DNA from 2 places in the Enterocloster lavalensis genome. Region 1 is predicted to be linked to the other one. Evidence: riboswitches for the same ligand, from Rfam matches in the RefSeq annotation. Region 1 holds a riboswitch; the other holds the start of a gene.
The links. A riboswitch is a leader RNA that binds a small molecule or an ion and turns the genes downstream of it on or off. The one in region 1 is predicted to bind cyclic di-GMP.
Positions count from the first base shown of each region.

Region 2: it holds a riboswitch for cyclic di-GMP, as region 1 does, so the genes downstream of both, ACK2JC_RS19000 (signal peptidase I) here and ACK2JC_RS21615 (hypothetical protein) in region 1, are expected to answer to the same signal.

Region 1 covers NZ_CP176637.1:4,825,035-4,841,176, forward strand. The annotation lists gene ACK2JC_RS21580 (PTS system mannose/fructose/sorbose family transporter subunit IID) at 1-163, shown strand, start outside; gene ACK2JC_RS21585 (DUF3006 domain-containing protein) at 238-450, opposite strand; gene ACK2JC_RS21590 (ComEC/Rec2 family competence protein) at 476-1,738, opposite strand; gene ACK2JC_RS21595 (hypothetical protein) at 1,832-2,266, opposite strand; gene ACK2JC_RS21600 (MupG family TIM beta-alpha barrel fold protein) at 2,697-3,818, shown strand; gene hflK (FtsH protease activity modulator HflK) at 4,009-5,073, shown strand; gene hflC (protease modulator HflC) at 5,073-5,945, shown strand; cyclic di-GMP riboswitch class I at 6,202-6,284, shown strand; cyclic di-GMP riboswitch class I at 6,462-6,544, shown strand; gene ACK2JC_RS21615 (hypothetical protein) at 6,657-9,485, shown strand; gene ACK2JC_RS21620 (hypothetical protein) at 9,473-10,396, shown strand; gene ACK2JC_RS21625 (hypothetical protein) at 10,640-11,488, shown strand; gene ACK2JC_RS21630 (LysR family transcriptional regulator) at 11,648-12,574, opposite strand; gene ACK2JC_RS21635 (M20 family metallopeptidase) at 12,784-13,965, shown strand; gene ACK2JC_RS21640 (GNAT family N-acetyltransferase) at 14,185-14,733, shown strand; gene ACK2JC_RS21645 (hypothetical protein) at 14,736-15,014, shown strand; gene ACK2JC_RS21650 (lysostaphin resistance A-like protein) at 15,162-15,917, opposite strand; gene ACK2JC_RS21655 (hypothetical protein) at 16,062-16,142, shown strand, end outside.
Region 2 covers NZ_CP176637.1:4,258,768-4,274,909, forward strand. The annotation lists gene ACK2JC_RS18990 (sensor histidine kinase) at 1-599, shown strand, start outside; gene ACK2JC_RS18995 (response regulator) at 631-1,431, shown strand; cyclic di-GMP riboswitch class I at 1,536-1,623, shown strand; gene ACK2JC_RS19000 (signal peptidase I) at 1,803-2,405, shown strand; gene ACK2JC_RS19005 (hypothetical protein) at 2,492-3,073, shown strand; gene ACK2JC_RS19010 (hypothetical protein) at 3,218-4,768, shown strand; gene ACK2JC_RS19015 (signal peptidase I) at 4,785-5,282, shown strand; gene ACK2JC_RS19020 (hypothetical protein) at 5,543-6,673, shown strand; gene ACK2JC_RS19025 (helix-turn-helix transcriptional regulator) at 7,072-8,034, shown strand; gene ACK2JC_RS19030 (hypothetical protein) at 8,468-9,454, shown strand; gene ACK2JC_RS19035 (hypothetical protein) at 9,473-10,288, shown strand; gene ACK2JC_RS19040 (ferredoxin) at 10,323-11,345, shown strand; gene ACK2JC_RS19045 (hypothetical protein) at 11,383-11,634, shown strand; gene ACK2JC_RS19050 (FprA family A-type flavoprotein) at 11,820-13,025, opposite strand; gene ACK2JC_RS19055 (Rrf2 family transcriptional regulator) at 13,167-13,574, opposite strand; gene sufC (Fe-S cluster assembly ATPase SufC) at 13,780-14,526, shown strand; gene sufB (Fe-S cluster assembly protein SufB) at 14,573-15,979, shown strand; gene ACK2JC_RS19070 (SufD family Fe-S cluster assembly protein) at 16,013-16,142, shown strand, end outside.

The DNA.
Region 1 (16,142 bases):
GCTGAACGACCTGATAAATTCCGTGTTGCCCAAGGTGCTTCCGTATTCCGTTGTATTTATCTACTATTACATCCTTAAAAAGAACGCCCGGTACGGTATCTATATCACATTGATCTGTTCCTTTGCTCTGGGAATTGCAGGGGCTTATTTCAAAGTGTTGTAGGCTGGAATGGAAAACGGCCGGTATCTGCAGATTCAAATGCGGATACCGGCCGTTTTATGATCGTGTCAATCAAATCAATCAAATAAATCCATCAGCTTCTTGCGCATCTCCTTCCTGCGCGCCTCTGTGCCCTGCTCGTCGCGCAGGAAGCGCCCCTCCTGTTCCTCCAGCACGTCGCCCTCCTTCAGCCCGTCGGGCAGCAGGTCCTTGGGGATGGAGATCAGCTTTTTCAATTCGTTCTCGCAGACTGCGATGCCCTCCTCCAGACGGTCGATGATATATTTCATAGCGTTACCCCTCCTTGTAAAATGATCATGGTTTGCACTGGCCGCAGGGGGAATAGCCCTGCCCGATCAGCTCTTCGCGGTCTCCCTCCCAGGTCTCCCGATTCTCGTCTTTTATTTTTTTGGCCGAGGAGCAGGTTGGGAGGTGGAATTTTTTCGTGTTGGTGTTCAGAATATAGGCGGTTTGCGGGGCGGTGGTAGTGCCGGAAGTGCCGCTCATAAAAGTCTCGCCCCCGGAAGTCCCAGCCATTTGTTGATTGCTATCCCCGGAAGTCCGGTCCGACTGCTGTCTGCCGCCTCCTGAGAATCCGGTTTGACTGGCCTTCCCGGTTCCTCTGGTTTTGTCTGCGGCTCCATTCCCGGACGCGGTTCCGGAGTTTTCCCCGGTCCCCCAGACAATATCCGTGCCGTCGCAGTAAGCCACCACCGTGCCGTCCCGGTCGTTGCGGTATACCTGAATGCCGCGCTCTTTAAACTTTTCCAGGGTTTCCTTGTGGGGATGGCCGTAGGAATTGTTCTTCCCGCACTGGATCACAGCCACCGAGGGGGCGACCTTATCCAGAAACGCCTCGCTGGTGGAGGTACTGCTGCCGTGGTGCCCGGCCTTCAGCACGTCCGCGGAGATGTCAATTCCATTTTCCAGAATGTCCGCCTCTGCCAGGGCTTCCGCATCCCCGCACATCACGAACCGGTTATCTCCGTAGTCCAGGCGGATTCCAACGGACCAGTTGTTTAAATCGTTCCCGTAGTCTTTGTTGGGGGCGATGATGGTGAAGGAGGCGTTTCCAAGAGTATAGGTATCACCCACCCGCGGCTTGGTCAGCTTCAGTCCCTTGCCCGCCACTGCGTCCAGCACGTCCTCGAAGGTTTTCGTGGTGTGCTCCACAGGGGGGAGGATGACTTTCCCCACATCGAAGGTGTCGATGACCTTGTCCAGGCCGCCGATGTGATCCGAGTGGGGGTGGGTGCCGATCACGTAATCCAGGGTTTCCACCCCCTGGCCTTTCAAATAAGAAACAACCGTGTCCGCCTGGTCGTTTTCACCGGCGTCCACCAGCATAAAGCGTCCGTCCGACTCCGCCAGGATGCTGTCTCCCTGGCCGACATCGATAAAATGTACGGTCAGCCCGGCTTCCCCGGAGGGCAGCGCCGACGGCAGATTGACGGTTCCGGCCCGTTCCGGCTGCGCTGAGGCGTGCCCGGAGGTTGGAAGGGAGCCGCCCCCGCAGCCGCTGACCGCCAGAATCAGGGCGATTGACAAAAGTAGTTTCAAAAAATTCCGTCTCTTCATTGTTAGTCTTACCTTTCTGTTTTTCCACAGGATGATCATTGATACATCCCCTTATTTTACCATATTACCGGCGAACCTGCCAGTCCCACAAGATCAGGTATTTTCACCATACGATTGCGGCGATCGATGCGTTCTTTTTTGGGTAAGCGAACCCGAATCCATGTCAAAAAAGTATGCTTCATTATCGCATTTCATCAACAAGGTGGTTTCATCGTGTGAAAGAATCAATTCAAGCTTCGTTTCCTGTTCTAATAAAATGTGAGATGCCTGGGTATTGACATTAAACGCAATCAGAGCATAACGATGGTTCTCCATTTGAGTTGAATAAATCAAGGTTTCTCCGCCAGATAACCAGGTGTATGTCCCCCATGCCTGGGAACTGTGCTCACAGGATTGTGTTACAACCTCTGGAGCGTCATTTAAGCTACAGCGGTATAGCGTTTTTCCGCTTATAAAACTCAATGAATCTTCACGTATATTTAGGTGCAGATACAATCTTGCCGACATCGAGGAGATTTGCATTTCCATTTATTAAATCAACATCGACAATCGCAGCTCCATTGAATTCTGCGTATGTAATATGCGTTTTATTTTCATTAAAATATAAACCACCTTCATCTTTATTATGGGGCAGCTAGCAGAATCATCTATTCCTCATTTTTCTTTAACTAAATCTTCTTGGGTGCAGGCGGCCAGAGCGGAACAGCATGTAAGAATTAAAAAAATGATTTTGGAATATTTCATAGATCACCTCCATGATTGCGTGATCAAGGTTTCGGCGCATATATTCCCTGGAATTATACCATAAACACTAAGGGCTGCGCCACCCCTTCTGCCGAAGCATTTGATCCGCCTCCTCCATTGCCCCGGCGGTCCATATTTCTTGATGCAGTCAGTCCGATATGCTAAGATGAAACCAGCGATTTGAGAAAAAACCACACCGAACAGGAGGGAGTTTATGAACAGCAGCGTCGCCATTTACCCATCGGCCCAATGGAAGCAGCAGACCGGAAAATGGGCGGAATATCTGAAGCTGGCCCGGGAGTACGGCTTTGGAGAGGTGTTTTCCAGCATCCACCTGCCAGAGCTCAGGCTTGCGGATCAAGTGGAAATGCTGGAGGAGCTGGGGGGCCTGGCCGGAAATCTGGGCATGGAATTGACCGTGGATATCGGCGGCGGGGAGATCAGACAGCTGCTGGAGGATCAGGAGCTGTGCGCCCGTGTCCGAAGTGCGGGCATCGGTCTGCTGCGGCTGGACTACGGTTTCAGCCACAAACAGGCTGGAGCGCTCTATCACCGTCTTGGGATCAAAGGCTTTGTGATCAACGCCTCGATCTACAACCAGAGGGAGGCGGAAAACGTGAAAGCGGATTTGGCGGCCATCGATCCTTCCATAGAGCTGCGCGCCTGCCACAATTTTTATCCCCGGCCGGAGACAGGGCTGGACCGGGAGTTTTTTGAACGCCAGAACCGCATTTTTGCCGGTCTGGGGCTGCCCATTTACGCCTGTATTCCCGGAAAAAGCCATCCCCGTCCGCCTCTGAGGCTGGGTCTGCCCACCCTGGAGGAGCATCGTCATATGGATCTGGAACGGGTTTGTGTGGAACTGGCATGTAGTCCAGGGATCGGCGGTGTGATGGCGGCGGATGAATTTTTCAGTGAAATCGAGCTGGCCTGCATTTCCCATATTCTGAAGCGGGAGCCGCTGACGTTGCGGGTACGGCTTTTAGAAGGGATCAGCCAGGAGGAAGATCAGCTCTTGTTCTCCGGGCCGCACCATTTCCGCTATGACAGTAACCGGCAGATCCTGCGCTCCCGTACCTCGCGGGAGGTTTCCAGGATCGGCAGAAAGGTGGCACCGGGCCGGACGAGCGAACGCCAGCGGGGGATGATCACAGTGGACAACGAAAGGTATGACCGTTATAGTGGCGAGGTACAGATCGTTCTGGAAGATTTGGGAGCGGATAGCCGGGTGAACTGCTGCGGCCAGATTGACGGGAGGGACCTGTGGAAGCTCGAATACTACCGGGATGGCTTTGATTACCGGCTGGCGGGGAATGGGAAGAACGGGGCATTTTAGCTGCCGGAGGGGGTCCAAGGGAACCGCTGACAAAAGGAATTGGGTGAAGGAAGGTTAATTTGGAAAAACCTTTATTTGCCCTTCTCCCCAACCTATGTTATAATTTTGCTAATGTCGCGCGCGCAAACCGCGCCCCGGCATCGAACCATTTGGCATACGAAGGACAACACAGGTCGGAAGGGAGAGGAAAATGAACATTTTCGGCGGTAACAGTTTCATGAACCAATACAACAAAGCGAAGATGAACCAGCAGGCGCAGCCTCAGGGGAATCCACAGGGAGGCGGCGCGGGCAAGGGCGCCAAATCGGTGCTGTTCGCTTTTAAGATGGTGATTCTCATCTTGTTTTTAGGGGTCACGGCCCTGCAGTCGTTTTACACGCTGTCGGAGAACGAGATGGCGGTGATCACCACCCTGGGGTCGCCCTCCAGCGTCACCACCTCAGGTTTTAAATTTAAATGGCCTTATATCCAGCAGGTCCACAAGATGTCCAAGGAGATCAGGGGCATGTCCATCGGCTACGACCCGGACTACGACCCCTACAACCACGCCAACAGCGAGAACAATCCCATCACCGTGCCCAGCGAGGCAGAGATGATCACCAACGATTTCAACTTTGTCAACGTGGATTTCTACATCGAGTACCAGATCGTGGACCCGGTGCGGGCCTACATCAACAGTGAATCGGCTATTTCCATCCTGCGCAACCTGGCCCAGTCCTATATCCGCGACACCGTGGGTTCCTACGGGGTGGACGAGGTGATCACCACGGGCAAGGCGGAGATTCAGACCAAGGTGAAAACTCTGCTCACGGAGCGGCTGGAGCAGGAGGACATCGGTTACGGAATCAACAACGTGACCATCCAGGACGCGGTGCCGCCCACGGACGCGGTCAACGACGCCTTCAAGGCGGTTGAGGACGCCAAACAGGGCATGGACACCAAGCTCAACGAGGCGAAGAAGTACCAGTCCGAGCAGCTTCCCGCCGCCAACGCCAAGGCCGACAAGGCGTTAAAGGACGCGGAGGCTTTCAAGCAGGAGCGCATCAGCGAGGCCGAGGGCCAGGTGTCCCGTTTCAACGACATGTACGACGAGTACGCAAAATACCCGCTGATCACCAAAAAGCGTATGTTCTACGAGATGATGGAGGAAGTCCTCCCGGGTCTCAAGGTGATTGTGGACGGTTCCGACGGAACCCAGACGGTGCTGCCCCTGGATTCCTTTGTGGACGGAAATGCGAAAGGAGGAGCTGAGTGATGAAAAAACGTATTTTTAAAGGCACAGGTCTGATCCTGCTGCTCCTGGTTCTGTTTGTGCTCTCCAACGCGGTGGTCATTACCAGGGCCAACGAGTACGTGCTGATCAAACAATTCGGAAAAGTGGTGCGGGTGGAGGAAAATGCGGGCCCGTCCCTGTGCATCCCGTTTTTGCAGACCGTGCAGCGGGTTCCAAAGCACAAGATGATCTCCGATTTATATCCCAGCGATGTGACCACCAAGGATAAGAAGGTAATGACCGTGGATTCCTTTGTGATCTGGGATATCAGTGATCCGGTGAAATATCTGTCCTCCTTAAACGCCAGCAAGGAGAAGGCGGAAATCCGTCTGGGCAATGTGGTGTACAACTCCATCAAGACCGTTTTGTCCTCCACCAACCAGGCCGACATCATTTCCGGCCGCGACGGGGAGCTGGCCCAGTCCATCACCGACAACATTGGCAATTCCATGGATTCCTACGGCATCCACATCTACGCGGTGGAGACCAAGAAGCTGGATCTGCCGGACTCCAACAAGGAATCCGTATACCAGCGTATGATCTCCGAGCGGAACAACATCGCGGCCCAGTACACCGCGGACGGCGATTACCAGTCCCAGCTGATCAAGAACGAGACGGACCGGACGGTGAAGGAGACCATCGCCAAGGCTCAGGCCGAGGCGGAGAAAATCAAGGCCGAGGGCGAGGCGCGCTACATGCAGATTTTGAGCGACGCCTACAACGATGAGTCCAAGGCGGATTTTTACAACTATGTGCGGTCTCTGGACGCGATGAAGGCTTCCATGAAGGGGAGCAATAAGACCATTATTCTGGATGAGGACAGCGAGTTGGCCAGGATTTTGTCAGGGAATTAAGAGCGATATAACTTAGCTGTCCGTTTGACGGCGAAAATGAGAACAGAGCGTTGAAACAGCGCTGCTGTTCTCTTTTTTTGGCCGTTCGGGGAGCGGGCTTTGGGGGAGAGCCGAAGGGCCGGTTAAAACCACGAATTTAAGCGTTAGGCTCTGGATTTACCGGATGGACTCGAATCTTGATAATTTGCATTATGTAGATTATTTTATTGCTATTTTCTGTAAATCTAATATAATAGAAATTAAGGATGCAACGAAATTAAAGATTGGGCAAACCCGTCGAAAGGCGGAGACGCAAAGCTACAGGGGCTTCACCGGATGGTAAGCCAGCCAGCTGCTCTCACCGGTACGACCGGCTCTGAACAGGTGGCGTTTGTGCTGCCTGTTTTTTGATGCAAAAGTCCGGCGGGGCTGCAAAATTCATGTAAGGAAAGGAGGGCAGAGGGCCCGGTGGCGGGATGGTTGTAATTCGCAGGAAAGCGCGGGAATAGCGAAGCGCTTTTAAGTTGCATACACATTAGACTATAAAGGCAAACCCGCCGAAAGGCGGCGGCGCAAAGCTACAGGGGCTAAACCGGACGGCATGCCAGCCAGTTGCAGGAATGATGGAATGTAGTAGCGAAAGAATGACGGCAAAACCTTCATGAAGGGGCTTTAGACGTATGTTCTGGACACTTCTGTCATTTTATGAGATGAGAAGGATGGAGGTAGAACATGAAAGGATTGAAACGCGCATCAAAAGCCGCAGTGTCGCTGTGGCTCTCAGCGGTTATGACCGTGCTGCCGGCCGCCGGAGGAATGATCGTACCGGCGTACGGCATGGAGTTGACGGAAAATGCAGGGGATGCGGATACAGGAAGCTTTGACGGCTATGAGGCTGCTGTGGACGGCTTGGCGGAAGCGGACAGCCCGGGAAGCGAAGCGGAAGCCGGCCCGGAGCAGGGGCAGGAGCCGGGAGAACAGAACGGTTCCGGCCAGGAAGCGGGGAGTAAGGACGGAGCAGGCCAGGAACAGGGCGCTCCGGACGGATCTGAGCAGAACCAGGGAAATGAGGACGGCAGCGGGCAGGATCAGGGAAGCCCGGATGGCAGCGGTCAGAACCAGGGTTCTCAGGGCAGCGCAGGCCAGGAGCAGGGCGCTCCGGACGGATCTGAGCAGAACCAGGGAAATGAGAACGGCAGCGGCCAGAACCAGGGAACCCCGGACAGTTCCGGCCAGAACCAGGAAAACCAGAACGGCGCCAATCAAAATCAAGGGTCCCAGGGAGGCAGCTCAGCAGAGGAGACCTTGCCCGAGGAAACCCAGCCGGAAGAGACCTTACCGGACCAGAATTCATCCGGCGCAATCCGTCCGGATGAAACGCTGCCCGAGGAGACTATTCCGGAGGAGTCCGCCCCCGATGACAGCCAGTCCGGCGCAATCCGCCCGGATGAGACGCTGCCGGAGGAAACCGTTTCGGAGCAGACATCCACTGAAGAAACGCAGCCTGTGGAGAGCAATCCGGCGTCTCAGGCCCCGGAAACCACAGTTGCGGAGAGCACGTTGAACCCGGAATTGATTCCGCCGGAAACCCCGGCGCAAAAGCAGATGTCCCAGGAGGACATGATGCTGACTGCGACGGTTGACGGAGTCCGGATTACCGTGGAGGCGGAGGCCGGAATCCTTCCGGAGGATACGGAGCTGGTGGTTCAGCGGATCAAATCTGCCGGGGAACTGGAAAAAATACAGGATGCGGTGTCCCGCGCCAGAGAAGATCAGGAGACGGAGGACGCCGGGCAGCAGATTTATGCATTTGACATTTCCCTGTACAGCGGGGAGGAACTGATCGAGCCTGAGGACGAGGTGATCATCAGCGTTGAACTGCTGGAACGCTTGTCTGACACGGATAACGTTCAAGCGGATCTGTTCCATTTGGATGAACAGCTGGAGGAAGCGGAACAGCTGGAAACAGCGGTGGACGGCGGGGCGGTTGTGGCCCCGGTATCCCATTTTTCACCTTTTGCACTGCTGGTGGCTACGGCCTCGGCTGTGGCTGTGGACGGATATAGAGAGGCCGGGGCGGATATGACCATGGCCCAGGCGCTGGAAGACCTGACCGAGGATGAGATCGCGCGGGCAGGCGGCGAGGTGACGATCTGCCTGACCGGGGATACTCAGGACGAGGCGGAGGTTTTTATTCCGCAGGATATGGGGATCAAGCATATTACCATAACCCAGAAAAATATAGGGGGGGGGGGATATAAAATAGGAAAAGGTTCAAATGGAGCCACGCTGTTTGCCAATGGCGTTCCGCTGCTTCTGGAGCACGGGCAGCTTGCAAATCTATACGGAGGCGGTAAAAATATTAAACTGGACCGCACGGATATCACAATCACAGGCGGAGAATTCCTGGGAGGCCCGGGAGGTCTGGATTTGGTGATTGTGGGCGGCAGTATGGCCACTGCGGCAGGAGCGGACGTATCGGTTACAGATTCCTGCAACATTACAATCGAAGATAATACGACACTTGAGATCGGCAGCATCTATGCCGGCAGCGTTTTAGACGGAAAAGATTCAAAAGCGGAGATCGGCAGCACCAATTTGACGGTGAGAGACTCTTCCGTGCTGATCTGCATGGGCTGTGGGGGCTGCTTTTTGTGGGATGGAGCAGATAACGCTCTTGCAGATGTGGGTGAAACCCATATCAATATAGAGAATAGCGAGTTGCAGGTAGGCTATTTTGATTTTTCATTTTCTTTGTTTGGCGGTAATATTGGAAATAACAAGGTAGCGAATCAGAAATTGATTTGCGGGACCACCAATATTTCTGTCACGGATTCTTCGATTGGAGTATTCGGCTATGGCGGTGGCGAGCTTTTTGGAGGCCAGTATTGTTCTTATGACAAAGGCACGCCGGAGATAAGGCTGGAAAAATCGGTGATCCGTCTGGAAAACAGCCAGGTAAACGGAGTGTTTGGCGGGGGCTATTATGAGGATAATTGCCTTTCTCAAACCGGCTCTTCTGAAATTTATGCCGACAACTGTCAGTTTGAGTATTCCTCAGCTGTGGAGGAGGATTGTTCGATTATTTATAGCGGGGATTTGTACCTGACAGACCGGGATTATGGGAGTACACCTCAGATGGATTGTGCTGAAATCGCGCTTGCAGGCGGAATTACGGAGGGCGTTCTGATTCGCGCCGAGGGAGTCAACCAGAACAATACAACCAAGGTAGAACTTCCGATTTATCCCTCCGAGTCCCACCTCACACTCGACCAGTCCATTCGCTCTCAGGTCGACGCCCTGGACTTAGACAGCCATTGGACGGAAGCTACCGTTCTCTTTGACAATGGTTCCACCACGGTAATCACCACATATGAGGATTACGCCGATCTTATTGCGCAAATCCGCGCCGCCGCGCCGCTCCCCGATCCTGTGGAGGAACCCGGAAAAGTGGAGCAGAAGCCGGAACCGGAGCAGGTGGAGACGCCGGCGGCCCTGAGGGCAGCGCCATTGCCCCGGAGGAGCTGGAGGCCAAGAAAAACGCCGCGGTGGAGGATGTGATCCAGGCTATCGCCGACACTGCGGCAAACAGCACGGTGCCCAGCCTGAACGCCGCCATCGAAAGCCTGGAGGGGGTGAAGCCCGGCGATCAGGTCAGCACCTACTTAAAGATTGACATCCTGGATATCAAGGTCGACGCCGAAGCCAAAGACGGGGAGGTGGCGGTAACGCCCCAGAAGCTGATCCTGGACGTCACCCCGGTCATGAAGGTGATCCCGGGCGGCACCGGGGAGCCCCAGACCAAAATCATCGGCAACGACCAGCTGTCCGGCAGCAGAATCGAATTTCTGGTGGGTGTTCCCGACAGCGTGACCGCCTCAAGGGCCCTGGTGATTCACCATGCGTCCGGCGGCGACGAGTCCTACGAGGCCGCCGTGGAACGGGGAGCGGGCGGGAAATTCCTCCGCCTCTATGCCAACGGGTTCAGCGCCTTTGAGATTGAATTTTTGGCTGACCAGGAACCGGATGTGCCGGATCCCGGGCCGCAGCCGGACCCCGGACCGCAGCCAAAGCCCACGGGCGGCTCCCATGACTCCGACGATTCCACAACCGTGCAGGGCAGATGGGTTCAGGATTCCAGGGGCTGGTGGTATCAATACAACAACGGCACATGGCCCAGGGAACAGTGGGCGTACCTCACCTACGGAGACAAATATTCCTGGTACTTCTTTGACGAAGACGGTTACATGAAGGACGGCTGGGTATTCTGGAACGGCAGCTGGTATTACCTGCACCGCAACTCCGACGGAACCCGCGGCCACATGTACGTGGGCTGGCAGCAGATCGAGGGCAAATGGTACTATTTCGAGACAGACCCCGGAAAGAACCAGGGCGCACTCTATGTGAACTGCAAGGCGCCGGGCGGGTACCCCGTGGGACCGGACGGCAGCTGGACCGGAGAGACGGATTAAGACGCCGGGAGGCACCTGGGAACAGCCCGAAAACAGCCCCGGAGCAGACGATGGATTTTCCATTTCCCCTTGTTCCAATATATGGCAATGTGCTATACTGGAGAAAATGACACGCGGGATGGAAACCGGCCCACCGACAGCCGCAAATGCGCCTTTTATCAGCCGTCAGGCTGCCCGCCTCACAACGGTTTCCCGGCTTCGGATCAAGAGACGCATGGCAGCGGCTGAATAAGGAGAATTTGAATGAAAAACATGCGCAGATGGATCACAGGCGCGGCCCTGGCTGTTTCCATGGCTCTGGTGCTGCCGTTTCAGGCCTTCGCGGGTCAGGAGAACTGGAAACACAATGAAAACGGCTGGTGGTATCTGAAGGACGACGATACGTTCTGCTCGGACACCTGGCTGGAGGAGGACGGTTTTTGGTACCACTTTAACAGCAATGGGTACATGGACACGGGATGGCTGGAGGACAAGGGCCAATGGTACTATCTGGGTGAGGACGGCCGCATGTACGTCAGCACCACAAAAAACATCGACGGCGCGGCCTACATGTTCGACGATACCGGCGCCAGTATGGGGAATCCGGCCCAGGGCGTGTATCCGGGAGAGTGGCAGGGCAACACCTTTGTCAATACCTGGGCCAACTACAAGCTGACCGTGCCGGAGGGCACGCGGATTCTCAGCGGCAAGGACCTAAGGAATTATCGCGAGGAGACCTTCGGTGTGGAAGGCGCTGCGGAGATGGATGACAAATGCGCCACGGAGCTGTTTGTGGAGCTGCCGGGCTATTCCTCCATGGTGATTTTCTATCAGACCGGAAATGGCCGGGAGCTCCTCAGCGAATCGGAGATGGCGCGGTTATTGACCCTTCTGTACGGCCAGAGCGGAAATCAGATCGAGGGCGTGGACCAGGTGCAGCTGGGCGGAAGCAGCTATTACCGGATTCAATCCAGCATGTTGAACGGCTCCATCTGCCAGACCACCTACGTGCGCAAGATCGGCGATGTGTTTATGTTGGTGCAGCTTGTCTACACCACCGGCTTTGCCGATGAGATCAACGGCGTACTGAACAGTATGGCCCCGGTCCGGTGAGCCCCGGATCGAACGGTGCCGCTGCTGGCAGTACAAACGTAATACAAAAAACATCTCTGTTGGAACGGTGATTCCAACAGGGATGTTTTTTATTGAATACAATGGTCTGCTGGCAGAGTCTGCGGAGGCAGCTTTGCAGAGAGCAGTTAAAAAACGGATTTACCGCCCGGCATCAAGTTCCAGAGCCTCCTGAAGGGCTGCAATAAAGTCCTTCACGTATGTTGGCATATATTTGTCCCTGCGGTAAATGATCGAGTAATTTATGACCGTTTCCCTGTCCCCCACATAGAACCAGCGCACCGGCTTGTGGTAGTGGAAATGCCGGATATAGCTCTCGAAATTGAACGCGATTCCCAAGCCCTCCGCCGCCAGCTGGGCCGCGGATTCCAGATTTTCCAGCACATGGCGGCTTTGCGGGGAAATGCCCGCGTAGTCCATAGCCCGGTCCGTGTAGATCCTGGAGGACTGGTGGGACTTTTGTAAAATGAACGCCTCCCGCTCAAACCGTTTCAAATCAACCCAGGCCGTGCCGCCGTCCTCAGGCGCCGGTATGTCCGCCGCCAGCGGATGATCCGCCCGGACCACCATCACCAGGCGGTCGCTGTAAAACGGCTGATAGATCAGGGCCGGATCAGAATCGCGCTGGTTGTTGACGATGAAATCCAGCTCCCCGCCCGCCAGCAGCCGGAACATCTCGTCCGAGGACTGCTCGCAGGTGGTGACCTGAATTCCAGGGTGAGAGGGCGCGTAAGCTTTCAGGGCCGGGGCCAGAAGATACAGGGTCCGACGGGGATGGATTCCGAATCTCACGGAGCCGGTGGAGCCTTGGCGCAAGTCCCCCAGCTGCGCCCGGCAGCGCTCCTGATACCCTAGCATTTCCCTGGCATTTTCCAGGTAAATCCGGCCCGCCTCCGTGGGGACAAACCGCTTCCCCAGCCGGTCAAACAGCTGCAATCCCAGCTCCTTTTCCAGGTTGCTGAGGAAAATGCTCAGGGTGGGCGGCGATATGTGAAGCTCGGCTGCGGCCTGTTTCAGGCTGCCGTGCCGCGCGATGGCCGTGACATAGGCCTGTTCCCTCAATTCCATGTAGATAACCTCCGATTCCGCACTCCTTCCCGCAGCCCCTGCGCGTTCAAGACGGACAATAAATTAGTTAAAAGCTAATATTTATGTAAATATATTTAATTTGACATAATTATACCGCCGCAATATAGTTTAATCAAGTAGAATGAAGGGCCGGGCCTGCATAACTGCCGCGCCGGGTCCATTTTGATCCAGAGGAAAAGGAGAGAGGTATGAAAGAAGCGCTGTTTGAGGTAATCGACCGGCTTGGCGGGGAGTTGACCGCCCTGTCCGACGACATTTTTGATCACCCGGAGGTGGGATATGAGGAATATCGCGCCAGCGGCCTGTTGTGCGACCTGCTGGAACGGGAGGGATTTGCGGTGGAGCGGGGAATCGCCGGGATTCCCACCGCGTTCCGTGCGGTCTACGAAAATGGCGTGGGCGGCCCTTCCATGGGCCTGCTCTGCGAGTACGACGCCCTGGAGGGTATCGGGCATGCCTGCGGCCATCACACCCAGGGGCCCTGCGCAGTGGGCGCGGCCCTGGCGGTCAAAGAGACGGTGAAGGACCAGCCGTACAAGCTGGTGATCTACGGCACCCCGGCGGAGGAGACGGTGGGCGGAAAGATCCAGATGAAGGAGCGCGGCTGCTTCCAGGACATCGACGTGGCCCTGATGATGCACCCGAGTCCCACCACGACCACGGATGTGAAATGTATGGCCATGGCCACCTACCAGGTGACCTTCCACGGGATCAGCGCCCACGCGGCCATGAGCCCGGAGTCGGGCCGGAGCGCCCTGGATGCGGTGATGCTGGCGGCTCACGGCATTGAGTGTCTGCGGGAGCATGTGAAGGAGGACACCCGTCTGCACTATACCATCAAGGACGCGGGCGGTCCCAGCAACGTGGTTCCGGCCGCGGCGAAGGCGGAATTCTGTATGCGGAGCTACAATACCGATTACCTCTACGGCGTGATGGAGCGGGTGAAAAAGATTATCGCCGGTGCGGCCATGATGACGGAAACGAAGTACGAGATCGCCGAGGATCCATTTTTTATGGCCAAGATTCCCGATCTCACCCTGAACCGGATTCTCATGGAAAATGCCGCGCTGGTGGAAGCCCCCACGATCCGCCCGCCCAGGGAGAAAACCGGCTCCACGGACTTTGGCAACGTGATGTACGACGTGCCCGGCTCCTGCATCCGCATGGCCTTCGTGCCCGAGGGCACCAGCTCCCATTCCAGGGAATATCTGGAAGCGGGCAAGAGCCGGACGGCCCACCGCAGCGTGCTCCTGGGCGCTAAGATCCTGGCGGCGTCCTGCCTGGACATGATCTGCGACGCCGGACTTCTGGAGCAGGTGAAGCGGGATTTTAAGGAGGCGAAGGAGCAGATGGGACGGGAAAATCATTGAGACATATAAGGCCCCGGCCTCAGCGGTCCGATACCGGACACTGAGGCCGGGACTTTATGCCGGGTCGGGGAGAAGAAACGGTTGTGAGGCCGGTACCCATATGTTACAATTTAATTAGAATGTAATTGGCTACCGGCGCAGCCTGAGGGGCATTGTTTTCAATTCCGGGAGTTTGGGGGCCCGGACGCAGCCGGACAGCAGAAATTGGAGGTGGTTTTGTTGGAATACAGAAAGGCTAAGGCGGAAAATGCCGGGGAAATTTACGGTCTGGTGCAGGCCACGATCAAGGCCGTTTACCCGAGATATTATCCCAGGGAGGTGGTGGATTTCTTCTGCCGCCACCATAACCTGGAACATATTCTGGCGGATATCGGACGCGGCGACGTGGGCATTTTAAAAGAGGGAGATCAACTGATCGGCACCGGCAGCCGCGACGGCAATCACATCACCCGGGTTTATGTCAACCCGGAATTCCAGGGGAAAGGATACGGCAGCCATATTATTGAGATTCTGGAATGTGAGATTGGACGGGATTACGATACGGTTAATCTGGACGCCTCCCTCCCTGCAAGCTGCCTGTATGAGCGGCGGGGATACAGGACTGTAAAGCATGAAACACGGGAAGTGGAAAATCAGGCGGTTCTGGTCTATGAAATTATGCAGAAACAGCTTGACCCCGCTGCGTTTGGGACCGATGTCCAACGCGGCGGAACCGACGTCCGGGCAACCCATATGCCGCATAATGCCGGAACGCGCGGGGAGGGGTGAAGGTGAAAAAATTTGTTCAGATTCTGCTGATGACGCTGGTGGTTGTGGAGTGCTTTCTGTTTTTCGGCGGATACGCGGTGTTTGACTTCAGCCGGAGGTATTACACGGCCGGAGCGGCCTGCGCCTTTATTATTTCCCTTATTCTGTATGGGTTTCTCGCCCAGTCTGAGAAGATAGAGGAATTGGAAAAAAGAATTCAGGAGATTGAAACGGGTGTGGCGCAGAGTGCCGGAACAGGAGATGAAGTTGAGCCGGTACGAAGAAGGGATCTAATTGATTGAGGAGAGCTGCGGCAATGGAAAAGACCGCGTCTCCGCCTTTGACGCGTAAAGTCCGGTTCCACCGGCCGTCTTGTTGGGGATTAAACAGGAGCAGGGCGGGAGCCATACCGGCGCCCGCCCTGAGAAAATTGTAACAATTCAGACGGCTCATTTTCTTGGCCGTTCATTTCCGGCGCTCCTGCCGCGGATGCCCCAAAAGCATACTGTGGCCAGGCCCAGGGCGATTCCGGTCTCGGCCAGAAATACCGGCAGCAGGTTCAGGAAGGCCAGCTGACCGCTGAAATGCTCCAGCAGCACGGAGATTAGGTTAGCGGCCATGTGAAACAGCCAGGGCGCAAGCAGGGTGCCGAAGCGCTGCAGCAGCCACGCCGCCCCAAGGCCCAGGAAAAAGGCATAAACGCCCTGGATCACCGAGCCATGGTACAGTCCGAACAGCAGGGCGGAGAGAAATGCCGCCGTCCGCCAGCCGAACCGGTCCCGGATCAGGCAGAAGGCCTGGCCGCGGAAAATCAGCTCCTCCACCGCCGGAATCAGCAGGCAGGTGCAGATCAGCTGGGTGAGAAGGGGCGGCGCGTAGAGGGCCGGGGCCATGTTTTCGGCATAGCCGGGGAACAGATAGGGGAGGCCGGAGAGATTTAACAGGTTGTTCACCGCGACGGAAGCCGCCGCGCCAAACAGCAGAATCAGGGCCAGACTGGGGCCCAGCCTCCGGTATTCCGGCCTTGCCTCCTGCCCATGGCGGCCCCGTTCCCTGCGGTAAAACACATACAGGAGGGGCAGCGAGAGCAGCGCGGCCAGCCCGGTTAACAGCAGCGGGCCGAAGGACGCGGGGGCAAAAGGGGCGATCACGTTAAACATTGCCCAGTAAATCACCAGGCTCAGAAAAATTTTCAGAAGAATCATCAGGCTCACCTCATAACTTGACCGCCGGAGCGGTCCGAATTGACACCATTATACAGGAACGACCGGCATAACGCAAGAAAATGCCCCAGGCCGGGCGGCATGGGGCAAAGATTTACATTAACCGCTGGGAAAGGAGCGCAGCCGATGAAACGGAATTGGTTTAACCTTGTGTGCATCATTTTATCAATGTTATTGATTGGGGCCAATCTTGCCGCATACTGCGGC
Region 2 (16,142 bases), 570 kb from region 1:
CGCGGATCGGGCGGGAACTGCAGGACTCCAGGCTCAGGCTGATGATCAGCCAGATCCAGCCCCATTTTATTTACAATACGCTCAGCTCCATCCGGACGCTGATCAAGTTGGACCCGGACCGGGCCTACAATCTGGTCTACGATTTCTCCAAATATCTCAGGGCCAACATCGATTCCATCGGCCAGGGCGGTATGATCCCGTTTGCCCAGGAATTGGAGCATATCCGCAATTACTGTAATATCGAAAAGGTGCGCTTCGGGGACAAGCTGGCCCTGGTGTATGAGATTGGCCCGGACGGCTTCGAGGTTCCGCCCCTGACCGTGCAGCCCCTGGTGGAGAACGCCATCAAACACGGTATCCGCGGGAAAAATGGCGATGGCACGGTGAAGGTCAGCACCTTCGAGGACGAGCACAGCTACATGGTGGAGGTGCTGGACGACGGCGCCGGTTTTGATCCCGCCGCCGGTGTGCCCAAAACCTCGGCAGGCCTTGAAAATATCCGGCTGCGCCTGCAGGAGATCGCGGGCGCGTGCCTGGAAATCAACAGCATACCGGGCAAAGGAACCCGGGCCATTGTGCGGATTCCCAAACAGGGATAATCGAAATTTGAAACAGAGGGGAGGACGGAACATGCGGACGATTGTTGTGGATGATGAAGAGCTGTCCATGCGCCAGTTTGAGATCGAGTGCGCGCAGGTCAGGGAAATAGAACTGGTGGGGAGGTTTACCAATCCCCTGGAGGCGCTGGAGTACGCCAGGAACAACACGGTGGATTTCGCGCTGCTGGACATCGAGATGCCCCAGATGAACGGCATCGAGCTGGCCAGAAAGCTGCGGGAAATCAAGCGGGATATGATCATTATTTTTGTCAGCGGCTACAGCGATTACGTGCTGGACGCCCTGAAAATGAAATCGGACTACTATGTGTTCAAGCCCTACAGCCGGGAGGACATCATGGACGCGTTAAACCGCGCCAGGCTGCTGGCCAAGGGGCAGGCCAAGCGGGTATTTATCAGGACCTTCGGCCGGTTCGACGTGTTTATCGACGAGAAACTTGTAAAATTTTCCAATGCCAAGAGCAAGGAGTTGCTGGCCCTCTGCGTGGACCACATGGGCGGCGAGGTGACCATGGAGGAAGCCGTGGACAAGCTGTGGCCGGACAAGGACTATGACAGCCGGGTGAAGGCGTTGTACCGGAAGGCGGTGATCGGGATACACGGGGTGTTCGAGGAGTACGGGATCGAGGGCGTATTCTACAACCGCCGGGGAGGCTGCTATGTGAAGGGCGATGATCTGGAATGCGATTACTTTGAATATATGAAGGCATCCGGCGGGGGGAGATACCACTATGAGGACGAGTACATGTTCGACTATAGCTGGGCCGAGGAGACCAACGCCAGGTTGTCAAGTGGACGTACGGGCAGGGGGTGAGGAGAAAAATACGGAGTCAGAATTTTAAATTTAATAATTTTCAAAATACGCGGAAATAGTTGCACATCGGTTGCGCAGGCTGCGCTATACTGAGCCCATATCAACTACATACTTGGCAAAACTGATGAAAGTCAGCGACGCAAAGCTAAAGGGTCTAAATCATAGTATATGATATGACAGCCAGTTGCCCCTATATGGACGTTCCGGGTATGGTACGTTTATATTTGGTTCGCGTATTGCACGCCCAAGGTGTGTTTATGCAGATTTTTAGGCAATCCTGACTGGACTCAGGATTGCCTTTTTTGTGCTGAGAGTGCCCCTCCGGATTGGCTGGTCGGGAGAAACATTTGAAGAAAGGAGATGAGTGAGGGATGAAGGAAAAAAACGGTTTGCTGCAAAAGATCGTGGGAGCTGTGGGGATCGCGCTCTGTGTGGTGTTCGTTCCGCTGCTGTTGATCAACGTGACGCTGATCGTGAAGTCTTATACCAGTCCCGACAAGGTGCCTGATTTCCTGGGGTATAAGCCGTTTATCGTGCTGTCCGGTTCCATGGAGCCGAGTATCATGACCGGCGACATGGTATTTGTCAAGGAGACCGATCCTGACAGCCTGAAGGTGGGCGACGTGATCGCTTACAAGAGCGGAAGCGCGGTGGTGACCCATAGAATCGTGGAAGTGAAGTCGGAGAACGGCGAGACGCGGTATGTCACTCAGGGCGACGCCAACAACGCTGCCGACCAGGGGCTGGTGAAACCGGCGGACGTGGAAGGCATTTACCAGAGAAGAGTCGCCGGAGCCGGGAATCTGGCGATGTTCATGCAGACGACCACGGGAATGATTCTGTTTGTGGTGTGCCCGCTGGTGCTGTTTGTGCTGTGGGATGTGATCCGCAGACAGCTTGAAAGCCGGAAGGAAGTGTCCAGGACGAAAGAACTGGAGATGGAATTGGAACGGCTGAGAGCGGAGAAAGGGTGACGGCGGGGACGCGCGGAGCCTGAGTGATGGTAGGTAGTAATTAAATTTATTAATAAAAAATAATTAAAAAGGAAAGAGGAAAAGACATGAAGAAAAGTATTTTTGGGAAAATTGGAGCAGCAGTTGTGTTGACACTGGTTACCAGTAGTTTGGTGGGGGGGGGGGGGACGTTTGCAAAGTATACCAGTAGTACAACTGGGCAGGCAACTGCAACGGCGGCACAATGGAAGGTAGAATTTGCTAAAAACGATAATAGTGCGTTTACTAATACAGCAGACATTGTGCTGGAGGGAAAAGGTGCGGATAACAAAGTGATTCCAGGAGATGAAGGATCATTTAAGATTAATGTAAATGGTGATGGAACTGAGGTTGGTTTTGACTATAAGGTGTTAATTACAGCGGATGGTGGGGAAAATGCGTTAACGGGCGTAAAATTCTATGAGGATTCGGAACATAACACTCCGATTACTGAGGCGGGCTTGACAGGTCAGGTTGCATATAGTGCGACGAAAGATGCTATGAATGTGGCTAGAGAGATCTTCTGGGTACTTCCGGATAGTGCTGATGGAATTAATGATGCGCCTGCAATGGCTGGTAAAACTGGTACATTTACTTTAACGATGACTGCTGTACAGAACCCGGATGCGATAGCAAACGATGGTAATTAAAAATTATAGGGTAAAGGCTAATCCGCAGTGAGCGGTTTAGCCTTTACCAGAGTACAAGTCCATTCTTATAGTATCTGTATTCTAGTAAAGGCTAAACAAATCGAAAAAACATTTAGTTCAATTATGTAAAAGGAGGCCCTGCCCATGCCCAACTCTGGCCCAAAATCACATAAGAACAGCCAGACCACCGGCAACAGCAAGACCATCTGGATCATCCTTCCCATTCTCCTGCTGTTCGTTTCCATCACCTCCTTCCTTGCGGGCACCCACATCGGAAGGGCGACGGATCACCGTTTGGGGCAGATGTTGGACACCATCGTGCTGTCCCCGGAGAACGAGGCTGTGAATCCGAACCGAATCGACTTCAGCGGACAGATCTTTTACACAGACGGTTCGCCCTGTGCAAACCGGGTAATAGAGCTACACAGCGACCCCAGGCGAACCACCACGGATTCGGAAGGGGTTTTTCATTTTAAAGATGTGGAGACCGGAACACACAACCTGGCCTTGCTGGACGATTCCGGGAGGCAGGAAAGTCAGGTTGAAATCCACATAGACCGCGAAAGCGGAATCCAGACCGGCAAGGTCACCGGTAACGCGGAGGCGTACCAACTGGCGGTGTCCGAGAATGTCATTGCAGTGCACATCCGCCTCCAACTGGATGAAAACGACGGAATCACAGTTACCCCGGATGTCTACACCCGGGACGCCGGAGCCGATCACTACAAGGACACCTCCGGGAAAACGGCAGATCCGGTTGCGGCCCAGCCAGCAGCCAATGACCAATCAGAAATACCCGAGTCCGGCGAGGGCCTTCTTGCCAAGGAGAATACGACGGACCCGGCAGCTCAGGCCGGTCAGGCTGTCGGACAGACGCAGTCCCAGCTTCTCCCGCCATCCGCGCAGGATCAAAGCAACAGCGCCGCCGCAGAATCCGTCCCCATAGCGGGGCAGGAATCCACCGCTGAGAGCCTGGAACAGCCCTCTCAGCCCCCGGCGGAGACCAGCGCGGCAGCCGGAAATCAGACGCAGCCGAATTACTCGGGTTCTGACTCTGATTCCTCACACGATCACTCATCCAGACCGCCCACCCCGTCGACTGATCCAACGGAACCAACGGAGCCATCGAACCCCACTGATCCGACTGATCCAATCGATCCGACTGATCCGACTGATCCAACCGATCCAACCGATCCAACTGACCCAACTGATCCCACCGACCCCACCGAGCCAGACCAGCCCGCCGACGTGCAGGTACAGGAAAAGAACGGACCGGTATGGCAGCAGAACACGGAGATCAGCCTGTTTGCGGATCGGACCGGAACGGGAGAGGACCGGAAACTAATGCCTGGTTCCAAAGGCAGTTACGAATTTCTGGTCAGCAACCGGAATTCCTATGAAATCCGGTATCAGATGAAGATTTCCGCGCCGGAAGGCCAGCTTCTTCTGCCCCTCCGTTACCGATTGAAATCGGACGGTCAATATCTCTGCGGGGATCAGGACACCTGGCTTACTGCGGAACAGCTCTCCGCCGAGTCTGTGAACCTGGATCCGGGAGAAGAGAAGGAATATCTCTTGGAATGGCAATGGCTGTTCGCCGGTGGAAATGACATATTGGACACCAAAATCGGCTCTGCCGCGGACCTGGAATACCGGGTGATCGTGATGATTCACGCGGAGCAAACCACATCATAGAGGAGACATGATCAATATGAAACAAATCGGACGTTGGCTGCAGCGTTTTCTTACCGCAATTCTCGTTGCAGTGATATTGATGAACGGCATACTGCTGGTGAAGCGCTTTGTCTATCACGAAGAACTTCCCTCACTATTTGGCTACTCCATGGTGACCGTGCTTTCGGGCAGCATGGAACCGGCGTTTTCGCCGGGGGACAGCCTGATCATCCGCCAGCAGGCGGATTACGCGCCGGGGGAGATTGTGACCTTCGGAGATCAGGGGACATTTGTCACTCACAGAGTTATGGAAAAAGATGGAGAAACCTTTCAGACAAAAGGCGATGCCAATAACGCGCCGGACGGCGTGACGATCAACCGGGATAATATTTATGGAAGCGTCCGCCTGGTCATTCCGCGTTTGGGGAATCTGATTCTGTTCCTCAAATCGTCGCTGGGAATGTTGGTAATGGTTGTGGCGCTGATGCTCCTGGTGGAAGCGCCCCATTTGCGGAAACGGGAACTGGCGGGCTGACGGCGTTTGGAATATTTGTGAAAGAATGGGTATGAAGGGAGGAAAGGAGGATGGCGTTTTTTTCTAGGAACAGCAGCGAAAAACCAGCGGATTCAAACGGAAAAAGACGGCATTCTCTTAACGCCTGGCTCTTGTATTTCGGCATTGCAAGTATAGGGCTGACCGGAGTTACATTTTCCAAATATTCTACAACTATTACCGGAACGATTACTGTGCAGGTGGCCCAGTCTTTTGCGCTGACATATTTGGATGACAACGGTGTGGAGCTTGGGGAAAGTGTGGTCTACGAGGGACAGTGCGCCACGGAGGTGCCGGAGATACCGGAACACGAGGTGACGGACTCCGTGCCTTTGGTTGGGACGTTTTCCTTGCTGTCACTGGACGATGATTCGGACGCGGAGATCCACCGGGTATTTCTGGGATGGACTTTGGATGGGGAAAGCCTTGTAGATCCTACGGAAATTGTGGTTGATCAAGATTTGGTTTTTGTTGCGGTTTACGAGTACACCCAAGAACCTGCTCCCGAGGCCGCCTCGCCCTCCGAGGCTGAAAAAGTGGAAGCAGGAACCGTGCCGGGCGGCGGTCCGGGCGGAGGAAGCGGTGCTGGCGGCCCGGAGGCGGGAGCGGAAAATGCCGGGCAAGCAGGCGGAGATGCGGGCGGTGAGAAAGACCCGATCTCTGACGGCACGCCGGGCGACCCAACTGAAAACGGCGGCCAGTCCCCGGATACAGGCGATTCCACCACTGGCGGAGATACCGGCAGCGCCGGACAGAACGACAGTTCCGGGAAGGATGAAAACAGCAGTTCCGGCGGCGAGACGGCTGGCGGGAGCGATCAAAGTGGAGATAACGGAACTGGAAACGGTTCCACAGAATCCCCGGATGGAAGCGGAACCGGAGACATTTCCGGCGGAAGCACAACGGATCCGGCAGATCAGAACGGCTCCACCGGCGGCTCAGGCGAAATGCCGGACGACAGCGGCTCCACGGGAGGTACGCCGGATCACACTGAAGGTGGCGGAACTTCCGGCGGTACAGGCGGAGAAAACGATAACGGTGGGACCTCCGGCAGTACGGGAGGCGAAAATGACAACGGAACCTCAGGCGGCACCAGCGGCGGAGCTGATAACAGCGGAACTTCAGGTGGCACCATCGGAGGAACTGATAATAGCGGAACCTCCGGAGGTACAGGAGGCGAAAACGGCAACAGCGGAACCGCAGAGGGCAACGGCGGAGGGAGTGACAATAGCGGAACCTCCGGCGGAAATGGAGGAGAAACTGATAACAGCGGAACCTCAGACAGCAACGGAGGAGGAACTGACAACAGCGGAACCTTAGACGACAACGTAGGAGGAACTGACAATAGCGGAACCTCCGGCAGCGGCGCATGAGATTCGGGAGGCAACGCCGGTTTCGATGGGAACTGAATGGGATTTAGCGTTACATGCTGGTTCCCACGGCAAACACAGTACAACCCAATCCAAATAAGTTTTAACCTAATCCAAAGCGGACGACAAGGCTGCCTCAGCCTTTCGCCCGCTTCCTTTTTGCGGCTATCATCCGACAACCACCGTATAACAAAATTTCCGTTACGTTAAACCACCAAAAATCCTCCGTATTTTGTCACTTATAGTAGAAATATGGAGTAAGATTGTAATATCAGTGAATCGAGCCAAAAGTGCATTTTACAGGTAATGAGGACAGAATGTGTCCATTCAAAATGCTATAATGGATAAAACACAGCACTATGACGCGGACATTCAGGAAAATGGGGGAGGTGTGCGCCACGATGGAGAGACAAAACGGCAGCAAAAATCAGCGTATCCTGAAGCTCTATGCCAGTCTGATGGACGGTTCCGTGGTGAGCAAAGCGCAGGAGGCGGTCAGATACGGGGTCAGCGAGAAGAGTATCCAGCGGGACTTGGACGACATCAAGGAATTTATGGCGGATCAGGGCCTGCTAAACGGGGAGGAGAACACCGTGGTTTACGATCGCCGGGAGCGGGGATACCGTTTGGAACGACGGCCGGAGACGAAATTCACCGACGCGGAGATTCTGGCAGTGAGCAAAATTCTGCTGGACAGCCGGGCGCTCACAAAGCCGGAAATGATGGGGATTCTGGACAAGCTCATCGACAACTGCGTTTCCCCGGACAAGCGGAAGATAGTGGGCCAGCTGATCGCCAATGAAAAGTTCCACTACGTGGAACTGCATCACGGAACTGTTTTTATGGATAAGATGTGGGAGTTGGGGAACGCGATCCGGGAGTGCCGTGTGATCGAGATCGACTACGCGAAGCTCAAAAACAGCGAAACCGTGCGCCGGGTGTTGCAACCCCTGGCGCTGATGTTTTCGGAATATTATTTTTATCTGGCGGCGTTTATCCAGAATATCGACAGGGAAACGGAATTTGACAACGCGCAGGATCCATTTCCCACCATTTACCGCCTGGACCGGATCAGGAGTCTGCGGGTGACGGATACGCATTTCAAGATCCCGTACCGGGACCGGTTTGAGGAGGGGGAGTTCCGCAAGCGGATCCAGTTCATGTACGGCGGCCGCATGCGCACCGTAAAGTTTGAGTATTCCGGGCCGTCGGTGGAAGCGGTTCTGGACCGCCTCCCCACCGCGAAAATTCTGTCGGAGGACGGCGGGAAGTGGGTGATCCAGGCAGAGGTATTTGGAAATGGAATTGATATGTGGCTGAGGAGCCAGGGCGGGTATGTGAGGGTTTTGCAAAACGTTCAGTGAATAATAAAATGGTTGGGTGGTGGTAGCAATGTCAGGCAGGGAAATCGATGATGTTACAAAGCGGAATAATTATAAAAAAGCTATACTAAATGGAAAGAAATCGACGATTGATGAATATGAAGCAAAACGGATATTTGAAGGAAATAAAAAGGATGCAATCAGAAGACATCCTTCGAACAAAACTACAGACACAGATCACATTACGCCCATTGCTGTAGTTGAAAATCGATACGGGGATTTGTCCAAAGAACAGCAGACTAAGTTAGCAAATAACGAAAAATATAATTATGCTTTGACGAATTCAAAATTAAATAGAAGTAAACGCGGTCTGGAGAACCATGAATACTTACTTCGAAAAGTTAAGAAGGTCACAATTTCCGTAAAAAATGGAGATTTTTCCGATGCTGGAGAAGAGGGGACGGAAGTTCTGAAATTGGCACCGAGAATGCTGAGTAAGGAGGCAAAAAGCCGTGCCAGAATGGCGGTGGACGGGAATTATTATAGAGCTGTAAATGCAAAGGATAAGTTATCCGCGGATTCTAAACGGTATGGAGATTCATTTGCCACCGGCGCCACCGAAGCCCTCACCGGCGCGCTCATCCCCCTCACCGTGGAGGCTGTCAGCCAGATGTGCAAGGTGGCGTCCGGGGAGAAGTCCCTGGGGGAGGCGTCCGGGGACATGGCGAAGTACACGGTGGGAACCGCGGTGGTGGGAGGCGCCAGGCGTCTGATCGTTGATCAGGCAAATTTCATGATGGCTAACAGCGAAAATCCGCTGTTTCAGAAGATCGCTTCCTCGGGCCAGATCGGCCAGATCACCGCGGTGGCGCTGATTGTCGCGGACTCGGCTGAGCGGTATTTAAACGGAGAGATCAGAGGGCAGGAGTTTATTGAGGAGATCGGGCAGAAGGGCACGATGATGGTGGCCGGTATGATCGGTGGGGAGATCGGCAGCGAGATCGGCACGTTCCTGGGGCTGGCGTCCGGAGGTCTGGTGGGGGCCGCCGCGGGTAAAGTGATCGGAAAGGTGCTGGGCACGGTGATCACCACCGCCGCATGCAGCGGGATTATACTGGTCAGCTCTGCGGTTAAGGACATCAGGGAGACTGCAAAGCATTTGGACGACTACAGGAAGAAGGAGCGGGAGCTGGCCATGATACGGACAGAGGCGCTGGCGGAGATGGAGCGTCAGCGGGAGAAGTTTAAAGCCATCTGCGCCGAGGAGTTCGGCAGGTGGGACGAGACCTTTGCAGAGGGATTTGACAGGATCATGGAGAGCGCCTGCGAGGGCGTGTACTCGGCAAAGGGAGTGGCAGAGGGGCTGGATGAGATTTTGCGGATTTTCGGTAGGAACGTGCGGTTTGGAACGGTGGAGGAGTATGAGGCGCAGCTGGATTCTGCCCTTGTGCTGCAATTTTAAAGACGGAGGGGACGGAAAATGCTGCTGGAATTAATGGGAATGGCAATCGGCGCGAGCGTAGTGGAGGGCAGCCGCCTGGTGAAGTCCGCGAAGATGGACGACCACGCTCTCAAAAAATACGCCCAGGCGTTTGAGAAGAATGAGGAGGCCAGGAGGCTGGTCAAAACCAAGACGGAATTTACGGATAAACGGCTGATGAACGTGGCCAGGAAGAAGCGGGCTGTCATGGAGGACGCGATCCCCAAATTTGTGGAGGTCTACAGCCAGATTCAGAAGATCGACCTGCGCGGCGCGGAGGATTCGGTCAATCTGCCACTCTCTATTTCCGAGGAGCGGCAGGCGGGGCTTCAGGCGCTGACCCTATCGGCCAAGAAGGCGTTTACGGACAAGGAACTGGTCTGCGGCCTGATGATGAAGGGGCTGGGCGGTATGGCCATCAAGGACTCTGAGCGTAATCTCTCCGCCGCCCGCAATCAGTTGAGCCAGGCGGAGGTGATCTACTCCCAGGCGGAATCCGTGTGCGCGGCCTGTGATGCAGTGATCGCCAGGGCGGACCGGATCGCAAAGCTTTTGACCGGGCTGTACGTCCTGTTTTTAAAGTCCATTGAGACTACAAAGGAGACCATTGAGCGGAACGGCTACAATGTGAGGAATTACTCGGAGACGGACAAAGGGGTGCTGATGACCTGCGTCAATTTCGCGGCGGCGCTCTCGGACGTTATGAACGTGCCGGTGATCACCCAGGAGGGCGCGGTTGCGGAGACGGCTTTGGAGACCATTGAGACCGGGGAAGCGTACCTGGCGAACATGCAGCGCGTCCTGAACGACGCCTGACAGATCAAAACATAAACAAAAGAGGAGAAGTGAGATGAAACAGTTACAGGTGGCAAAAACATGTAATGGCTGCGGGGCGTGTATTTTCAAGAGCCCGTATTTTGTGGAGGACGCGGAGGGAAATGCCGTGCCGGTGGCGGGCAAGGCCGTGGCCGACAAGGATTTGGCGGCGCTTAAGCGCATTGCGGAGGAATGTCCCCAGAAGGCGATTCAGATTGTGGAGACCGGCTCCGGCGTGAAGCCGGGGAAGGAGGGGCTTCAGGAGTTGCTGAAAAAGCTGGAGGAACGGAAGCAGACGTTGAAAATCTCCAAGGCAGACCCGGTGAAGCTGAAATTTAAGGCCGGGGATTATGACATTCCGGTGCCATTCAGCGTTAAGCAGTACAGCAATGATTACAGCTCGGAGAGCCAGGCGAAGTCCGCGGCCCGGGCTGAGTTCGAGAACCTGTGCTATCTGCCTTCCGCCTACCGGCCCTTGCTCAAAAAGGTGTTTGTGGAATACAAGGTGAAGAAGCTGAGGCCGTATTATACCTACGAGGAGGCCGAGGGGAATTTCTATTACCAGTTCAACCAGTCTATGGAACGTTTCCTGCGGGAGATTTACGGGCAGGCCCGGGAGGCGGGCGGGGCCGCGTTTAAGCTGCTGGAGTCCTGGTGCAGGTTCGACGTGAGGCCGGGGGACGGCGACTTTGAGACCAAGCTGGTGAAGAATTTTGACGATTACAGCACCGGGTCGGGGATTATCGCGGATTTTAAGAGCCGCGGGGAGTATACCAGCCTCAGATGGTATGTGGACCGGATGGATTTTGATTACGACGAGGTGTACGCGGGCGAGGGTATGTTCGGCAGAGCCAAATATAAGAACCAATGGCATTTTTCAGGGTTTGAAGCGGCGGCAAAGGAGTTTGTGAACGATCTGAAGAGCTCCATGGACAGCGTAAGCGACGATATTACCGATAGGGCCTGCGACGTGGTGAACTGCGCCCTGGGCAGCTTCGAGCGGAAGGTGAAGGACGCGCTGGCGCAGAAGGCCGCGGAGTTCAAAAAGTACCTGTAAATGGCATTTGCCTGCGCGGATTGGAGGGAGGCGGAGAATGGGCGTACAGGAGCTGCTCGGGAAAATGATTGAGGAACGGGTGGATCAGATTATCGGGGAGCGGCTTCCCGGCCTGCGGGCCAGGTATTATGAGGAGCAGGAGGCCATCCTCAGGAGCCTGGACCCGGACACGCGGGATCAGTTTGAGAGACTGTTTGAAAGCCTGGTGGAAGGCGGGGCGGAGGAGTGCAGGGCTGTGTACGAGGCGGCATTTCTGGACGGCCTGCGGCTGGGGCACAGGGCGTTTTGAGAATTGAGATGAAATTGAAATGAAATAAGAAATGACAGAGACAGCCGGTTTACAGATCGTTTTCAGGTCCATAAACCGGCTGCTTTTTGTGGATGTAATGGGGCCGTCAGCGCAGGCCGGGGTTCCGGCCCTCCGGCGGCGGGAACCGCCTGTTGGGGGCTTATGTTGGCGCGGCCGGGGCGGTTTTACTGTCCCAAGGAAGCCAGGATGCTCTCCCGCAGTGCCTCCAGCGCCGCCGCGGAATCCTCCTTCAGCGTGGATTTCAAGGTCACGGTGGTGTCCAGAATCTGCATCTGCTTCATTTCCTCCAGGGCGGCGCGCATCTGCTTGGCGCAGGTGGAGGCCCAGGAGCCGTTTTCGATCAGGGCCACGGTGCGGTTCTGCACGCTCAACGCCTTCATGTCGTGGAGCAGATTCAGCATGGCCGGGTAGACGCCGCCGTTGTAGGTGGGGGCGGCCAGCACCAGATGGCTGCACCGGAAGATTTCGGAGATCAGCACGGACACGTGGGTGCTGGAAATGTCGTAGACGGCGATATTTTTCACGCCCGCGTCGGCCAGGCCAGCGGCCAGCACGTTCACCGCGTTCTCGGTGTCGCCGTACATGGAGCCGAAGAAAATGGCCACGGCCTGCTCCTCAGGCTCGTATTTGCTCCAGTGGGCGTACTTGTCCAGAAGCACGTCCAGATCGCTGCGCCACACCAGGCCATGAAGGGGGCAGATCATGCGCAGGGGGAGACCCGCCACCTTCTTTAAGGCGGACTGCACCTGGACGCCGTATTTGCCCACGATGTTGCTGTAGTAACGGCGGGCGTCGGGCAGCCAGTCGCGCTTGAAGTTCACCTCATCGTTAAACAGGTTGCCGTTTACCGCGCCGAAGGTTCCGAAGGCGTCGGCGGAAAAGAGCAGTTGTTCGCTCTCCTCGTAGGTCATCATCACCTCCGGCCAGTGCACCATGGGTGCGAAGTAGAAGCGCAGGGTGTGGGCGCCCAGGGACAGGGTGTCGTTCTCCTTGACCACGAGGCTGCGCCCGGCGGCGTCCAGATCATAGAACTGGCCGATCATGGAAATGGTCTTGGTGTTGCCAACGATCTTTAAGTCCGGGTAGCGCAGGAGCAGTTCCTGGATGTTGGCGCAGTGGTCCGGCTCCATGTGGTTGACGATCAGATAGTCCAGGCTGCGCCCGTCCAGGGTGTGGGCAATATTTTCCAGAAATTGTCTGGTAATGGACGCGTCCGCAGTGTCAATCAGCGCGGTTTTTTCGTCCACGATCAGGTAGGAGTTGTAGGAGACGCCCCGGGGAATGGGGAAGAGGTTCTCGAAGAGAGCCAGGCGGCGGTCGTTGCCGCCCACCCAGGTGATGGAGTCAGTGAGTTTTCTTGTGCAATACATAGTGCATTTGTCCTTTCCGATATTGATTTTTCGTTTTCTCCGAATCGGGGATGTTGTTTGGCGGGGGAATGGGGTGTTGGGCTGCCGTCCGGCCATGTCCGTCCGGGCCGCGGGCGTAAAGCGCGGGGCCCGACTCGGCGGCTATGGGGATTTCAACAGATCGTCCAGGGTGATTCCGTCCAGATAGTCGTTGATCAGCGTGTCCAGCTTTTGCCATACGGGGCGGGACGGGCAGGTCTCGCGCCGGGGGCATTCTGTATTGCCCTCGTCGGCGCAGGCCACCGGCGCCAGGCTGCCTTCGGTCAGGCGCAGGATCTCGCCTAAGGTGTAATCGCCCGGGGGACGGGTCAGGCGGTATCCGCCGCCTTTTCCGCGCAGGCCGGTGAGCAGGTTGTTTCGGACCAAAACCTTCAAAACGATTTCCAGATATTTCTCGGAAATGTCCTGGCGGTGTGCAATCTCTTTCAGGGGAATGTACCCGTCCGCGTCGTGTGCGGCAAGGTCCAGCATCACCCGCAGCGCGTAGCGTCCCCTTGTGGAAATCATCATTTGACACACCTCCCTCTAAAAATTGCCTGTCAGCATGCCCCTATTATACTACAACAGAAATAGGAATATCAACAGAAAGTGGAAAATATAAACCTATTGACAAAGTAGGTTTATAAGATTATGATATCTATAAACCGATTAAAATGATAGGTTAATATAAAATCAGATCAAAACATGAGCCTTCCCGGGCGGAATGGAGGAGTATATGTCAAACGGACTGCTGGAAGTCAGGGGACTGACGGTCAGAGTGGAAGATAAAGAGATTTTACATGGAATTGACCTGGAGATTCAGAAGGGGGAGACCCATGTGCTGATGGGGCCCAACGGAGCGGGAAAGTCCACACTGGGCTACGCCCTGATGGGGAATCCGCGCTATGAGACCACGGCGGGGAATGTCCTGTTCCAGGGAAAGCGGATTAATGAGGAGAGCGCGGACAAGCGGGCCAGGGACGGGATGTTTCTGTCCTTTCAGAACCCCCTGGAGATTCCAGGGCTGACCCTAGGCGCGTTCATCCGCGGCGCGGTGGAGCAGCGCAGAGGGGAGCGGGTGAAGCTCTCGGCCTTCCGAAAGGAGATGGGCCAGGCCATGGAGCTGCTGCAAATGGACAGGGCCTACGGGGACCGGGATTTGAACGTGGGATTTTCAGGCGGAGAGAAAAAGAAGGCGGAGATTTTGCAGATGCTGCTTTTGAAGCCCAGCCTGGCGATTCTGGACGAGACGGACTCGGGCCTGGACGTGGACGCAGTGCGCACGGTGTCCCTGGGCGTGAAGGAGTACCAGAAGGACCGGGAGGGCGGGCTTCTCATTATCACCCACAGCACCCGGATTCTGGAATCCCTGCATGTGGACAAGACCCACATCATGGTGGGTGGCCGGATCGTGAAAACGGGCGGGGCGGCGCTGGTGGAGGAGATTAATCGGGACGGATTTGAGCGGTATCTGGGGCAGTGAGGGCTGCGCCCGGCCTCTTGCCTTCCCGAAAGGAGAGTATACGGAGATGGAAGAAAGAACTTATGTAAATGACATCGACAGAAGCATTTATGACATACGGAACGAGGAGAAGGACGCTTACCGCATTGAGACGGGGCTGAGCCCGGCCATTGTGGAGCAGATTTCCCGGGAGAAGGGCGACCCGCTGTGGATGGAGCTGTTCCGGCTGGAGTCCCTTCAGATTTACAACAATATGAACGTTCAGGACTGGGGCCCCTCTTTAGAAGGGCTGGACATGAACAATATCGCCACCTACGTGCGGTCCAACACCGGGATGAAGGGGGATTGGGCCGAGGTGCCGGAGGAGATCAAGGACACCTTTGAGCGGCTGGGAATCCCCCAGGCGGAGAAAAGTTCCCTGGCGGGCGTGGGCGCACAGTATGATTCAGAGCTGGTATACCACAATGTGCGCCGGGAGGTGGCGGAACAGGGCGTGGTATACACGGACCTGGAGAGCGCCATGAAGGGCGAGTACGGGGATATGGTGAAAAAACATTTTATGAAGCTGGTACCGCCAAATGATCACAAGTTTGCGGCCCTCCACGGCGCGGTGTGGTCAGGCGGGTCTTTTGTATACGTGCCGCCGGGAGTTCAGGTGGAAATACCCCTGCAATCCTATTTCCGGCTGAACGCGCCGGGGGCGGGGCAGTTCGAGCATACGCTGATCATTGTGGACGAGGGGGCCAGCCTGCATTTTATCGAGGGCTGTTCCGCGCCGAAATACAATGTGGCCAATCTGCACGCGGGCTGCGTGGAATTGTTCGTGGGGAAGAACGCGAAGCTGCGCTATTCCACCATTGAGAACTGGTCCAAGAACATGTACAACTTGAATACCAAGCGGGCCCAGGTGGCCGAGGGCGGAACCATTGAGTGGGTGTCCGGTTCCTTCGGCTCCCATGTGTCCTGCCTGTACCCTATGAGCATTTTGAAGGGACGGAGGGCCAGGATGGAGTTCACCGGGATCACCTTCGCCGGGGAGGGCCAGAACCTGGACACCGGGGCCAAGGTGGTGCACTCCGCGCCGGAGACGACCTCTTACATGAACACCCGGTCCATTTCCAAGGGCGGGGGCGTGAGCACGTTCAGAAGCTCCGTGGTGGTGGCCAAGGGGGCGGCGGGCAGCAAGGCGGCGGTTTCCTGCCAGTCCCTGATGCTGGACGGAATCTCCCGGTCGGACACGGTTCCGGCTATGGATATCCGCACAAAGGACGCGGATATCGGCCATGAGGCTAAGATCGGGCGGATCAGCGACGAGGCGGTATTTTACCTCATGTCCCGGGGACTGAGCGAGGAGGAGGCCAGGGCTATGATCGTCAGCGGGTTCGCGGACAGCGTGGCCAAGGAGCTGCCCCTGGAGTACGCGGCGGAGATGAACAATCTGATCCGCATGGAGATGAAGGGGAGTATCGGATAGATGGATTTACAGGAATTGGAAAGGAGGCCCCCTGTGGAAAATGGACTTGATTTGAAGGTCAACCGGCTGCCGGTGAGGACCTGGAACCGGCTGAAGATGAACGAGGCCCGGTTGGAGCGGATCGCGGCGGGGAAGGCCCCGGCCGTGATTACGGAAGGATTTT